One region of the Variovorax sp. P4_D9 genome, then DNA from elsewhere that is predicted to be linked to it. Evidence: predicted binding sites of a transcription regulator. Region 1 holds the regulator's gene; the other holds the start of a gene.
The links. Region 1 encodes FNR, which switches genes on or off when oxygen is low (the NO sensors DNR and NnrR bind a similar motif). Its sites were predicted from a motif close to TTGATNNNNATCAA; they were not measured.

Region 1 (8,346 bases):
CGGTGCTGATCGTGACCTGTCCCTGTGCGCTGTCGCTGGCCACGCCGGCCGCGATGCTCGCGAGCGCGGGCACGCTGGCGCGCGGCGGGGTGCTGGTGCGCAACCTGCAGGCGCTCGAGGCGCTGGCCGCGGTCGACACGGTGGTGTTCGACAAGACCGGCACGCTGACCCGCGACACGCCGCGCCTCGATCGCGTGTACAGCCGCAAGGGCGTGCGGCCGGGCGACGCGGTCGAACTCGCGGCCGCGCTGGCGGCGCAGTCGCTGCATCCGGCGTCGCGGGCATTGGTCCGGGCCTGGAGCGAGCAGCACCGGATGGCGCCGGACTGGACGCTGGTGCGGCTCGCCGAGCGTGTGGGGGAGGGCCTCGAAGGCGCGCTGAGCCGTGGCGCCGGTGCGCCGGAGCGCCGCCTGCGCCTGGGCTCGGCCGCATTCTGCGGCGTGCCGCCGCTGCAGGTGGAGGCGGCCCAGGTGCATCTCTGCGACGACCAGGGCTGGGTCGCGAGCTTCGTGCTGGCCGAGGACCTTCGGGAGGACGCCGCGGGGGCGGTGTCGGCGCTGGGCGCGCAGGGCCAGTCGGTGTGGCTGCTGTCGGGCGACAGCGGCGCCGCGGCGCGCGAGGTGGCGCAGCGCGCCGGCATCACCCAGACGCTCGGCGATTGCACGCCCGAGGACAAGTTGCGCCGATTGAAGGACCTGCAGGCCGAGGGGCGGGCCGTCGCGGTGGTGGGCGACGGCCTCAACGACGGGCCGGTGCTGGCCCATGCGCATGCGTCCTTCGCCTTCGGCCGCGCCGTGCCACTGGCGCGCGCCAACGCCGACTTCGTCGTCCTCGGCGATTCGCTGGGCGTCATTCCCGGCGCCATCGCGCAGGCACGGCAAACCCTCCGGGTGGTGCGTCAGAACCTGTGGTGGGCGGCCGGCTACAACGCGGTATGCGTGCCGCTCGCGATCGCCGGCTGGCTGCCGCCCTGGCTCGCGGGGCTCGGGATGGCCGCGAGCTCGCTGGCCGTGGTGCTGAACGCGGCGCGGCTGGCCCGCCGGCCGCTCGGAGCGGAGGCCGCCTAATGGACATCCTGTTCCTGCTGATCCCGTTCTCGGTTGTGCTGGTGCTGTTCATCCTCGCCGGTCTTTGGTGGGCCGTGGACCGCGGCCAATTCGACGACGTCGAGGGCGAAGGCGAGCGCATTCTGCGCAACGATTGACCTGCATCAAGCCCACCCGCGCGCTGTGCCGGGACACTGTGCCCGTTTCATCAATGAAGGCCCTGCGATGCATGCTCCAACTCCTTCCGCGCCCGTCTACAGCGACACGGTGGTGCGACAGTTCGCTCTCATGTCGGTGGTCTGGGGTGTGGTCGGCATGCTGGTGGGCGTCATCATCGCCTCACAGCTGGCCTGGCCCGAGCTCAACTTCGGCATCCCCTGGCTCAGCTACGGGCGGCTGCGGCCGCTGCACACCAACGCGGTGATCTTCGCCTTCGGCGGCTGCGCGCTGATTGCCACCAGCTTCCACGTGGTGCAGCGCACCTGCCAGGTCCGGCTGTTCGCGCCGGCGCTGGCCTCGTTCGTGTTCTGGGGCTGGCAGGCGGTGATCGTGGCCGCCGCCATCAGCCTGCCGCTGGGCTACACCAGCGGCAAGGAATACGCCGAGCTCGAGTGGCCGATCGACATCCTGATCGCGCTTGTCTGGGTGGCCTATGCCATCGTGTTCTTCGGCACCATCGGCATCCGCAAGGTGCGCCACATCTACGTGGCCAACTGGTTCTACGGCGCCTTCATCATCGCGGTGGCCCTGCTGCACATCGTCAACAGCGCCGCGATCCCCGCCGGCGCGATGAAGAGCTACTCGGCCTACGCCGGCGTGCAGGACGCGATGGTGCAGTGGTGGTACGGCCACAACGCGGTCGGCTTCTTCCTCACCGCCGGCTTCCTCGGGATGATGTACTACTACGTGCCCAAGCAGGCGGGCCGTCCGGTGTACTCGTACCGGCTCTCGATCGTGCACTTCTGGGCGCTGATCTTCACCTACATGTGGGCCGGCCCACACCATCTGCACTACACGGCGCTGCCCGACTGGACGCAGTCGATCGGCATGGTGTTCTCGCTGATCCTGCTGGCGCCCAGCTGGGGCGGCATGATCAACGGCGTGATGACGCTCTCGGGCGCCTGGCACAAGCTGCGCACCGACCCGATCCTGCGCTTCCTGATCGTCTCGCTGTCCTTCTACGGCATGTCGACCTTCGAGGGTCCGATGATGTCGATCAAGACCGTCAACGCGCTCTCGCACTACACCGACTGGACCGTCGGCCACGTGCACTCCGGCGCGCTCGGCTGGGTCGGCCTGATCTCGATGGGCGCGCTCTACTACCTGATCCCGCGCATGTACGGCCGCACCGAGATGTTCAGCGTCAAGGCGATCGAGTTGCACTTCTGGATGGCGACCATCGGCATCGTGTTGTACATCGCCGCAATGTGGATCGCCGGCGTGATGCAGGGCCTGATGTGGCGCGCGATCAATGCCGACGGCACGCTGACCTACACCTTCGTCGAAGGAGTCAAGGCGACCTATCCCTATTACGTGGTGCGCGTGCTCGGCGGCGTCCTGTATCTGAGCGGCATGCTGGTGATGGCATGGAATGTCTGGATGACGGTGATCTCGGGCTTCTCCAAGCCGTCGCCGATTCCGCAGCCCGCCATTGCCCACGCCTGAGGACACACCATGAGTTCGAATACCCCCCCGGCCGGTTTCTCGCACCAGAAGATCGAGACCAACAACTTCCTGATGATCGTGCTGATCCTGCTGGTGATCGCGGTCGGCGGCCTGGTCGAGATCGTGCCGCTGTTCTTCCAGAAGTCGACCACCGAAGCGGTCACCGGCGTCCAGCCGCTGACGCCGCTGCAACTCGCGGGCCGCGACATCTACGTGCGCGAGGGCTGCTACAACTGCCACTCGCAGATGATCCGGCCGTTCCGCGCCGAGACGCTGCGCTACGGCCACTACTCGGTGGCCGGCGAATTCGTCTACGACCACCCCTTCCAGTGGGGCAGCAAGCGCACCGGGCCCGACCTGCACCGGGTCGGCGGCAAGTACAGCGACGAATGGCAGCGCATCCACCTGAACAACCCGCGCGACGTGGTGCCCGAGTCGAACATGCCTGCCTACACCTGGCTCGAGAAGACGCCGCTCGACGGCGCCGAGTCGGTCGCCCACATGACGGCGCTGCGCCGGGTCGGCGTTCCCTACACCGACGCCCAGATCGCGGCCGCTCCGGCTGAGGTCAAGGGCAAGAGCGAGATGGACGCCATCGTCGCGTACCTGCAGTCGCTCGGTCTCGCACTCAAGTAAGTAGGAGCGCAACGATGGACACCATCACCACCCTGCGGATCGCCGCCACGCTGGCGTCGTTCGCCACTTTCATGGGCATCCTGGTTTGGGCCTATTCGCGCCGCAACGCGAAGGCCTTCGAAGAGGCCGCACGACTCCCCTTCGAAGAGGACCCCTCATGAGTGACTTCACCAGCGACTTCTGGTCGCACTTCGTGACCGCCATCTCGCTTGGCGGCATCCTGGCCTGCGCACTGCTGCTGTGGCTGACCGCACGCTTCCGCGGCCCGGCCAGCACCGACAACACCACCGGCCACGTCTGGGACGAAGACTTGCGCGAGATGAACAACCCGTTGCCGCGCTGGTGGATGGGCCTGTTCGTGCTGACCATCGTGTTCGGCATCGGCTACCTGGTGGTGTTCCCGGGCCTCGGCAGCTACCGCGGCACGCTCGCCTGGAGCACCCAGGGCGAATACGCCAAGGATGTCGAGAGGGCCAACGCCGAACTGGCGCCGGTCTACGCCGCCTACTCGGCCCAGCCGGTCGAACGCCTGGCCGGCGATGCCGGCGCGATGGCGATCGGCGAGCGCCTGTTCCTCAACAACTGCGCGCAGTGCCACGGCTCGGATGCGCGCGGCAGCAAGGGCTTCCCGAACCTGACTGATGGCGAATGGCTGCACGGCGGCACGCCCGAGAAGATCCACGAGACCATCGCGCTCGGCCGCGTCGGCGTGATGCCGCCGATGGCCGAGGCGGTCGGTTCGGCCGAGGACGTCAAGAACCTCGCCAACTACGTGCTGAGCCTGTCGGGCAGCCCGCACGACTCGGTGCGCGCCGGACTCGGCAAGAGCAAGTTCACGGTCTGCGCGGCCTGCCACGGCATCGGCGGCGTCGGCAACCCTGCGGTGGGTGCTCCGAACCTGGCCGACAAGATCTGGCTGCACGGCTACGGGCAGGAGGCGATCATCGCGATGATCAATGGCGGCAAGACCAACCAGATGCCGGCGCAGCAGGGTCGCCTGACCGAGGCACAGATCCATGTGCTGACCGCCTACGTCTGGGGCCTGTCCAACAAGTCGGCCGCCGCAGGGCAATGAAGGCGATGGCCTGAGGTCCCCATGAGCGATTCCCTGCCCGGACCGACGCCGCCGCCGCGCACCGTGATTCCGATCGCGCCGGTCGAGGAGGGCGTCGGCCTCTACGCGGCCCACAAGAAGATCTATCCGCGCAGCGTCAGCGGCTATTTCGCTCGCTGGCGCTGGGCGTTGGTGTTCGCGACGCAGCTGGTGTTCTACGGACTGCCGTGGCTGGAGTGGGGCCAGCGCCAGGCCGTGCTGTTCGACCTCGGCGCGCGGCGCTTCTTCCTGTTCGGACTGGTGCTCTATCCGCAGGACCTGATCTACCTGACCGGGCTGCTGGTGATCTCGGCCCTTTCGCTGTTCCTGTTCACCGCGGTGGCGGGCCGCCTGTGGTGCGGCTATGCCTGCCCGCAGACCGTCTACACCGAGATCTTCATGTGGGTCGAGGAGAAGATCGAAGGCAGCCGCATAGCGCGGATGCGACTCGACAGCGGCGACTTCTCGACCGAGAAGCTGGTCAAGAAGTGGTTCAAGCATGTGGTCTGGATCTCGATCGGGCTCTGGACCGGCTTCACCTTCGTCGGCTACTTCACGCCGATCCGCGAACTGGCCATGGAGTTCCTGCAGACCCGCATGGGCTCCTGGGAAATCTTCTGGGTCTTGTTCTACGGCTTTGCGACCTACGGCAACGCCGGCTTCATGCGCGAGCAGGTGTGCAAGTACATGTGCCCCTATGCGCGCTTCCAGAGCGCGATGTTCGACCGAGACACGCTGATCGTCAGCTATGACGCCGCGCGCGGAGAGCCGCGCGGCGTGCCGGCCAAGGCGCGGGCAGCCGCGGCGCCGGCGCTCGGCCACTGCATCGACTGCAAGCTGTGCGTGCAGGTCTGCCCGACGGGGATCGATATCCGCCAGGGCCTGCAGTTCGAATGCATCGGCTGCGGCCTCTGCGTGGACGCCTGCAACATCGTCATGGACAAGATGGAGACCCCGCGCGGCCTGATCCGCTATGCCACCCAGAACAGCATGGCCGGACGCTGGACGCCGCAGCAGGTGCTGCGCCGCGTGCTGCGGCCGCGGGTGCTGATCTACACCACGATATTGGGCGTGCTGTGCATCGGCCTGCTCGCCAGCCTGGTGACGCGCACGCCGCTCAAGGTCGACGTCGTGCGCGATCGCGCGTCGCTGGCGCGCATCGTCGAGGGCGGCCAACTCGAGAATGTCTATCGCCTGCAGATCATGAATGCCACCGAGCAGGTGCAGCGCTACCGGATCGAGGCAAGCGGCCTCGAAGGGCTGCACGTGTCCTCGGAATCCGTGGTCGAGGTCGCGCCGGCGCAGTCGCGCTGGGTGGCGGTCCGGCTGCAGCTGCCCTACGGCGCGGCACCGGCCGGCTCGCACAAGGTGCACTTCGATGTCCGAGCGGAAGGCGGCCTGGGCAGCGTGTCCGAGAAGGCCGTGTTCCTGGTCCCGCGATGAACCCCCTGGTGTCCAAGGAGACGATGATGACCGACGAGAACGACGCGATCCGCCCCTGTCCGCCCTGGTACCGCTTTCCGCTGGTGTGGATGGTGATCGGCGGGCCGGGCGTGGTGGTGATCGCGAGCTTCACCACGCTGTGGCTGGCCCTGCGCACGCCCGATCCGGTGGTCGACGAGAACTACTACCGCAAGGGCGTGGAAATCAACCGCACGCTGCCCGACAAGAAGCTGATGCCGGCGGTGGCCGGTCGAAACCACGCGTTGACGCCGAGCGCCGACATCCCGGCCCCGAGGCGCTGAGGCCATGCAGGCGCAGCGCTGGATGTGGATTCTCTGGCCGGCCTTCCTGCTGGCTTGCGCACTCGAGGTGCTGGTGTTCGCGCTGGTCGACCCGGGCGACCTGCACTGGCGCGGCGAGGCGCTCGGGGCCTCGCGGCAGGCCGTCTACACGGTCGGGTTCTTCACCTTCTGGCTGCTGGCCATGGGGTCGGGCGCGCTGACGCTGATGTTGACCCGCTCGGCGCGCGAAATCAACTACCCGGCGGATTGACGATGTGCCGGAGCGCCTCGGGGTCGAGGATGCGCACATTGCGCTGCTCGACCTCGACGATGCCGTCGGCCGCGAATCTCGACAGTGTCCGGCTGACGGTCTCGAGCTTGAGCCCGAGATAGCTGCCGATCTCTTCGCGGGTCATGCGCAGCACCAGCTCGGAGCGCGAGAAGCCGCGCGCATGCAGCCGCTGCACCAGGTTCAGCAGGAAGGCCGCCAGCCGCTCCTCGGCCCGCATGCTGCCGAGCAGCAGCATCACGCCGTGCTCGCGGACGATCTCGCGGCTCATGATCTGGTGCACGTGGCGCTGCAGCGCCGTGACTTCGCGCGACAGCTCCTCGATGCGGTCGAAGGGCATCACGCAGACCTCGGAATCCTCCAGCGCCACGGCGTCGCAGGTGTGCTGGTCGTTGACGATGCCGTCGAGCCCGATGATCTCGCCCGCCATCTGGAAACCCGTGACCTGGTCGCGCCCGTCCTCGCTGGTGACCCGGGTCTTGAAGACGCCGGTGCGGATCGCATAGAGCGAGGTGAAGGGCTCGCCGTTGCGGAACAGGGTCTCGCGCCGCTTGACCTTGCGCCGCGTGGCGACGATATCGTCGATGCGCTGCAGTTCGCCGGGCGCCAGGCCCACCGGCATGCAGAGTTCGCGCAGATTGCAGTTGGAACAGGCGACCTTGATATTTTCTGGTTTCATTGATGCAGTCGAGGTCATGGGGGGATTGTCCGATGGGCAGTGGGCCGGATGCTTGACCCAGGTCAATGATTGCGGGTCGCGACAGCGGCATAGTGACACACCAAAGCCCTTGCCGTCGCCCGCGATGCTCCTTGCCTCCGCTCCCGTTCTTACGCCGTCCCTCCCGGCGCCCACGCCGGCCGTGCTGAATCAATTCGACGTCCCGGGGCCGCGCTACACCTCCTATCCGACCGCGGACCGCTTTGTCGACGCCTTCACGGCCGAGGACTATGCGCAGTCGCTCGAGCAGCGCGGTGGGGCTGGTGCCAGCGCCCGGGCGCTGTCGCTCTACGTGCACATCCCGTTCTGCGAGTCGCTCTGCTACTACTGCGCTTGCAACAAGATCGTGACCAAGCACAAGAGCAAGGGCGGCGAGTACCTGGACTACCTGGCCCGCGAGATCTCGCTGCAGGTCGAGAAGCTCGGCCGCGGTGCGGTCGTGCGCCAACTCCACCTCGGCGGCGGCACGCCCACCTTCCTCGACGATGCCTCCCTGCGGCAGCTCATGGCCATGCTGCGCGACGCCTTCACGCTGACGCCCGACGGCGAACATTCGATCGAGATCGACCCGCGCACCGTCGACCGCGAGCGCCTCGTGACGCTGGCCGCGCTGGGCTTCAACCGGCTCAGCTTCGGGGTCCAGGACTTCGACCCCGACGTCCAGAAGGCGGTGCACCGGATCCAACCCGCCGAGCAGGTGTTCGACCTGATGGCCACCGCCCGAGGACTGGGATTCGATTCGGTCAACGTCGACCTGATCTACGGATTGCCGCGCCAGAGCGCCGCCTCCTTCGACCGCACGCTGGCGCAGGTCTGCGCCCTGCGGCCCGATCGCATTGCGCTCTACGCCTACGCCCACCTGCCCGAGCGCTTCAAGGCCCAGCGCCGCATCGCCACCGAGACCCTGCCCGACGCGGCGACCAAGGTCGAGATGCTGTCGCGCTCGATCGCCGCGCTGACCGCGGCCGGCTATGTCTACATCGGCATGGACCATTTCGCACTGCCCGACGATGCCCTGGCTGTGGCCAAGCGGCAGGGCCGGCTGCACCGCAACTTCCAGGGCTACAGCACACAGCCGGATTGCGACCTGGTGGCCCTGGGCGTATCGGCGATCGGCCGTATCGGCGCCACCTACAGCCAGAACGCCAAGACGCTCGAGGAGTACTACGACCTGC
Region 2 (4,250 bases), on a different contig from region 1:
GTCAGATCGGCGTGCGTTCCCTGCTTGCGGTGCCCATCACGGTGGAGGGCAGCAACGCCGGGGCACTCACCCTGGCGAGCATCGAGCGGGAACACGAATGGCCCGACGCGCTGACGCCCGGTGTCAGCCTGCTTGCCGAAGTGTTCGCCAATGTGCACGCACGCGAGGCCGCGGAGCGCCGCAAGCTCGCGGCCGAGGTCGAGGCCGCGCATTGGAGGGAGCGGCTGGCTCACCTCGTGCGCGTCCACACGGCAGGAGAGATGTCCGTGGCGCTGGCGCATGAGATCACCCAACCACTCGGAGCGATCGAAAACTACGCGCTGGCCGCGCGTCGGCGGGCCGCTGAGGCCGTGCCCGACATGTCCCGTCTGGTCGACCTGCTCGACAAGGTCATCGGACAGGCAACGCGGGCGGGCGACGTGGTGACACGCATGCGAGGCATGGTTCAGCGGCATGAACTGGAGCCGAAGCTGATCGACATCGAGCGGGCGGTGGCCGAGTGCGTGGGCATGGTGAAGATGGACTGCGAGCTTCGCGACATCCAGATCGAGCTGGCACCGAAGGACCCGTTGCCGGTGGTGGTGGTCGATGAGATCCATTTGCAGCAGGTCATCCTGAATCTGTTGCGAAATGCAATGCAGGCCATGGAGGGCGCGCCGCCAGGTGGTGCGCGGAAGATCACCGTCGCCCTTCGCGTCGAGGATCGCGAAGAAGTCCTGGTCGAAGTCTCGGATCGCGGCCCCGGTATCGCCGAAGGCGACTTGGAGCGGATTTTCGAGTCGTTCTACTCGACCAAGTCCGATGGCCTGGGCGTCGGGCTGGCGATCTGCCGCAAGCTGATCGAAGCCCACGGAGGCAAGCTCTGGGCTTCGCATCGCGACGGGGGTGGCGCCATATTCAGTTTCACACTCCCGATCGCGACTTCGGCAGACTGACAAAATGGCAAGCCGGCCGCATTCGGCAGTCGGTCTCGCTCCGCGTTGCACCTGACGACGCGGCGAGGCGCCGGTTCAGCGTCGCTGATGCCAGGCCGCATGATCGAGTCGGTGGCGACGGGGAGCCTTGCCTCGCGCCATGGTAAAGGCCCGACTCAGGGCGCTGGCGCTAGCATAGCCGCACTCGCGCGCCACATGCGCCAGCGGCAGACGGGTCGAGGTGAGCAGATGGTCGGCATATTCGAGCCGCAGGTGCGCCACGTACTGGCGCACATTGAATCCGACGGCGTCGGCAAAGCGGCGCGACAGGCTGCGTTCGCTCAAGCCGACGTGCTGCGCCAGCGCGGCCAGGCTCGGCACCGGATCCATTTCGCGCTCGAGCATTTCCTGTACCGCCAGCACCTGTGCGTCACCGTGAGCCTTGTGCGGGGCGCTCCACAGAGCGAGCTTGTTGTCGGCAGGCAGCGCCTCGGTGCTGGTATGACGCAGAAATCGACGTGCGCGCTGCATACCGAAGAATCGCTCGATCAGGTGGGCACAGGCGTCCACCGTGGGACCGATGCCGCACACCGTGATGATGTCGGGTGCTGCCACGATCCTGCGCGAGGGCTGGTAGCGGATCTCAGGAAAGCGGTGCCAGATGATCGCTCGCTCGCTAAGCAGACCGGTGGCCTCCCGCCCATCCAGCAAACCTGATTTGGCCAGCAGAAGCGCGCCGCCGAAGCTCATCAGCAATGCGCCACGTGCGTGCTGCTGGCGCAGCCATTGGCCGTACTCTGCATCGTCTTCGGTCGTCTCGGCCGCTGGCGCAAACTGAGCGGGAACGACCACCACTCTGAAATCGCCGCTTCGCTTCAGCGTCAGGTCCGACGCCAGTGGCAGCCCGCCAAAGCTGATGACCGGCGCTCTGCTGCGCGCTACCAGGCGCACGTCGAACAGCGCGCTGGCGACAATGTCGTCATTGCGCGTCACCAAGGTGCCGGCGGCCTGAAGCAGGTCGCGCACCAACAGCACCGAGCCTGCCCACGGCCGGTCTGGAAGCACGATGGCTGCGCGCACCGGGCCGGCGGACGCGCCTTCTTTCATATCACGTATTTGGCGCTTCATGACAACAGATTTTGCGCTTGCTTTGCTTCAATCAGGGCATCGAGATCGACATTGGATGTTCCCATGAATGACGTACGCAAACTGCTGAACCGCCAAGAGCTACTGAGCTTGCAGCGCAAGTCCAACTGGAAGGCCGCCTGGATGCTGCTGGTCAACTGGAGCCTGATCGTGGCCAGCTTTGCCGTGGTCATCGCCTGGCCGGGCGTTGTCACCGTGGCGCTGGCCATGCTGGCGTTGGCTGGCCGCCAGTTGGGACTGGGCATCCTGATGCACGAGTGCGCGCATCGCTCCTTCACGCCCTCACGCCCGTTGAACGACTGGATCGGGCAGTGGCTGTGCGCCGCGCCGCTTTTTGCCGACCTGTCGATCTATCGCAGCTATCACATGACCCACCATGTCAAGACCGGCACGGCGGACGATCCGGACCTGCCCAACTACCGTGGCTATCCTGTGAGCCGGGCCTCGTTGGCGCGCAAGCTCTTGCGCGACCTGATCGGCCTCACTGGCTTGAAGGCGGCGGCCACGCTGGCTGTGCTGTATGCCCATGCGGAGCCAGAAAAGTTGCGTTTCGGCTATGCCTACAAGAAGCAGAGCGCCGAACCCGCGGAAGCGGGTGACGACGCCCCCGCAAAGCGCCAAGTGCGCCATGTGCTGCGCAATGCCCGCCGCATCCTGCTGGTGCATGGATTGGCGCTCGCCCTGCTGTGGGCTGGCGGTCACCCGATGGCTTACCTGCTGTGGCCAGCAACCTGGCTGACCGCCTACATGCTGGTCAGCCGCATCCGCAACGCCGCCGAGCATGGCGCGCTGCCCGGCACCATGAGTCAGGACATCTGGTCCAACACCCGCACGGTGCATGCAGGGTGGTGGGAGCGCCTGCTGTTCGCGCCCAACTTCGTCAACTACCACGTCGAGCATCATCTGGCACCCACTGTGCCTTCATACAACCTCCGCCGCATGCACCTGCTACTGAGGGACAAGGGCGCCTTGGAGCGAGCCCATGTCGCTGGAGGCTATGTGGAGGTCATACGGAGCCTCGTCGGCAAGCCTCTACCCGACATTGTTCCTGTGGTGAAAATCGACAAGCGGCTGTCGACCGGCGAAGAGGGCTGAACACGCCGCACTTGCGCAAAGGCTCTTCGCGCAGATTCGCCGAGTTACGTGGAGGAACTTGTCTTTGCAACGCCTGCCGAAAGATCACCGCCGGAATTGCTATCGGGCGGAACAGCAATGGGTATGCCGGTCGCCGAACGCACGGTCTTGGCGCGGGCGACGTATTCGACCAGGACCTTCAGCTTCGTCGGTTGGTCGTGCCTGCTTGGGTAGTACAGGTAAAACCCCGGGAACGTCGGCGAGAACTCGGTCAATACGCGCTTGAGCCGCTTGGCCCGGATGTGAGGTTCGGCCAGTTGCTCAAAGGTGTAGGCCAATCCAACGCCTTCGAGTGCCGCGTCCACGCTGAACAGCGTGTCGCTGATGGTCAAGCTGCCCTGCACTTCGTATTCGACCGGGCGCCCGTCGACTTCGAATTCCCATTTGTAGACGGCGCCCGTGCCGGATCCACGATATCGCACGCAGTTGTGTCGTGCGAGATCGTTCGGGTGCCGCGGAGCAGGAACGCGCTTGAGGTACGCCGGGGAGCCGACGACGGCCATGGTGACCGGGCCACCGAGGGGAACGGCCACCATGTCTTGCTGAACGCTTTCGCCCATGCGGATGCCGGCGTCGAATCCTCGTTCCACGATGTCGATGAAACCTTCGTCGTTGGTCAACTCGATCTGCACGTGAGGATATTCGCGAAGGAAGCCGGCGAGCATCTGCTGAAGCACCATGGCGATGGACACCCGAGCCGCATTGAGACGCAACGTCCCGGCCGGCCGTCCCTGCAAGACATTGAGTTCCTCGCCGGCTTCAACCACCTGGCCCAAAGCGGGACCCACCCTCGCGATGTATGCCTCTCCTGCCTCGGTCAGGCTGACGCTTCGCGTCGTGCGATTCAACAGACGAACCCCTAGCCGGGCCTCGAGGTGCCGGATCGCCTGGCTCAGCGCGGAGGGCGAGACCTCCAGTTCCGCCGCCGCGGCGCTGAAGCCCTTGTGCTCCGCGACCTTCCAGAACGCGATCAGTCCATCAAGTTGCTTCAACTTCATTTTGAAGATTATCTTCAAAAGGCATCCAGCATTAGGCTATTTTTCTTTTGGATGTGCA

Region 2: the regulator FNR is predicted to act here: its motif matches at 2,060-2,073, upstream of AC1DY5_RS21130 (fatty acid desaturase).

Annotation. Positions count from the first base shown of each region.
Region 1 covers NZ_JBFUIU010000016.1:11,473-19,818, forward strand. Annotated here, with positions in the region: gene AC1DY5_RS03405 (heavy metal translocating P-type ATPase) at 1-1,067, shown strand, start outside; gene ccoS (cbb3-type cytochrome oxidase assembly protein CcoS) at 1,067-1,204, shown strand; gene ccoN (cytochrome-c oxidase, cbb3-type subunit I) at 1,272-2,711, shown strand; gene ccoO (cytochrome-c oxidase, cbb3-type subunit II) at 2,721-3,347, shown strand; gene AC1DY5_RS03425 (cbb3-type cytochrome oxidase subunit 3) at 3,362-3,508, shown strand; gene ccoP (cytochrome-c oxidase, cbb3-type subunit III) at 3,505-4,422, shown strand; gene ccoG (cytochrome c oxidase accessory protein CcoG) at 4,444-5,883, shown strand; gene AC1DY5_RS03440 (FixH family protein) at 5,880-6,185, shown strand; gene AC1DY5_RS03445 (hypothetical protein) at 6,190-6,435, shown strand; gene fnr (fumarate/nitrate reduction transcriptional regulator Fnr) at 6,416-7,132, opposite strand; gene hemN (oxygen-independent coproporphyrinogen III oxidase) at 7,257-8,346, shown strand, end outside.
Region 2 covers NZ_JBFUIU010000194.1:8,558-12,807, reverse strand. Annotated here, with positions in the region: partial or broken gene AC1DY5_RS21140 (sensor histidine kinase) at 1-935, shown strand, start outside; gene AC1DY5_RS21135 (GlxA family transcriptional regulator) at 1,011-1,994, opposite strand; gene AC1DY5_RS21130 (fatty acid desaturase) at 2,106-3,155, shown strand; gene AC1DY5_RS21125 (LysR family transcriptional regulator) at 3,200-4,192, opposite strand.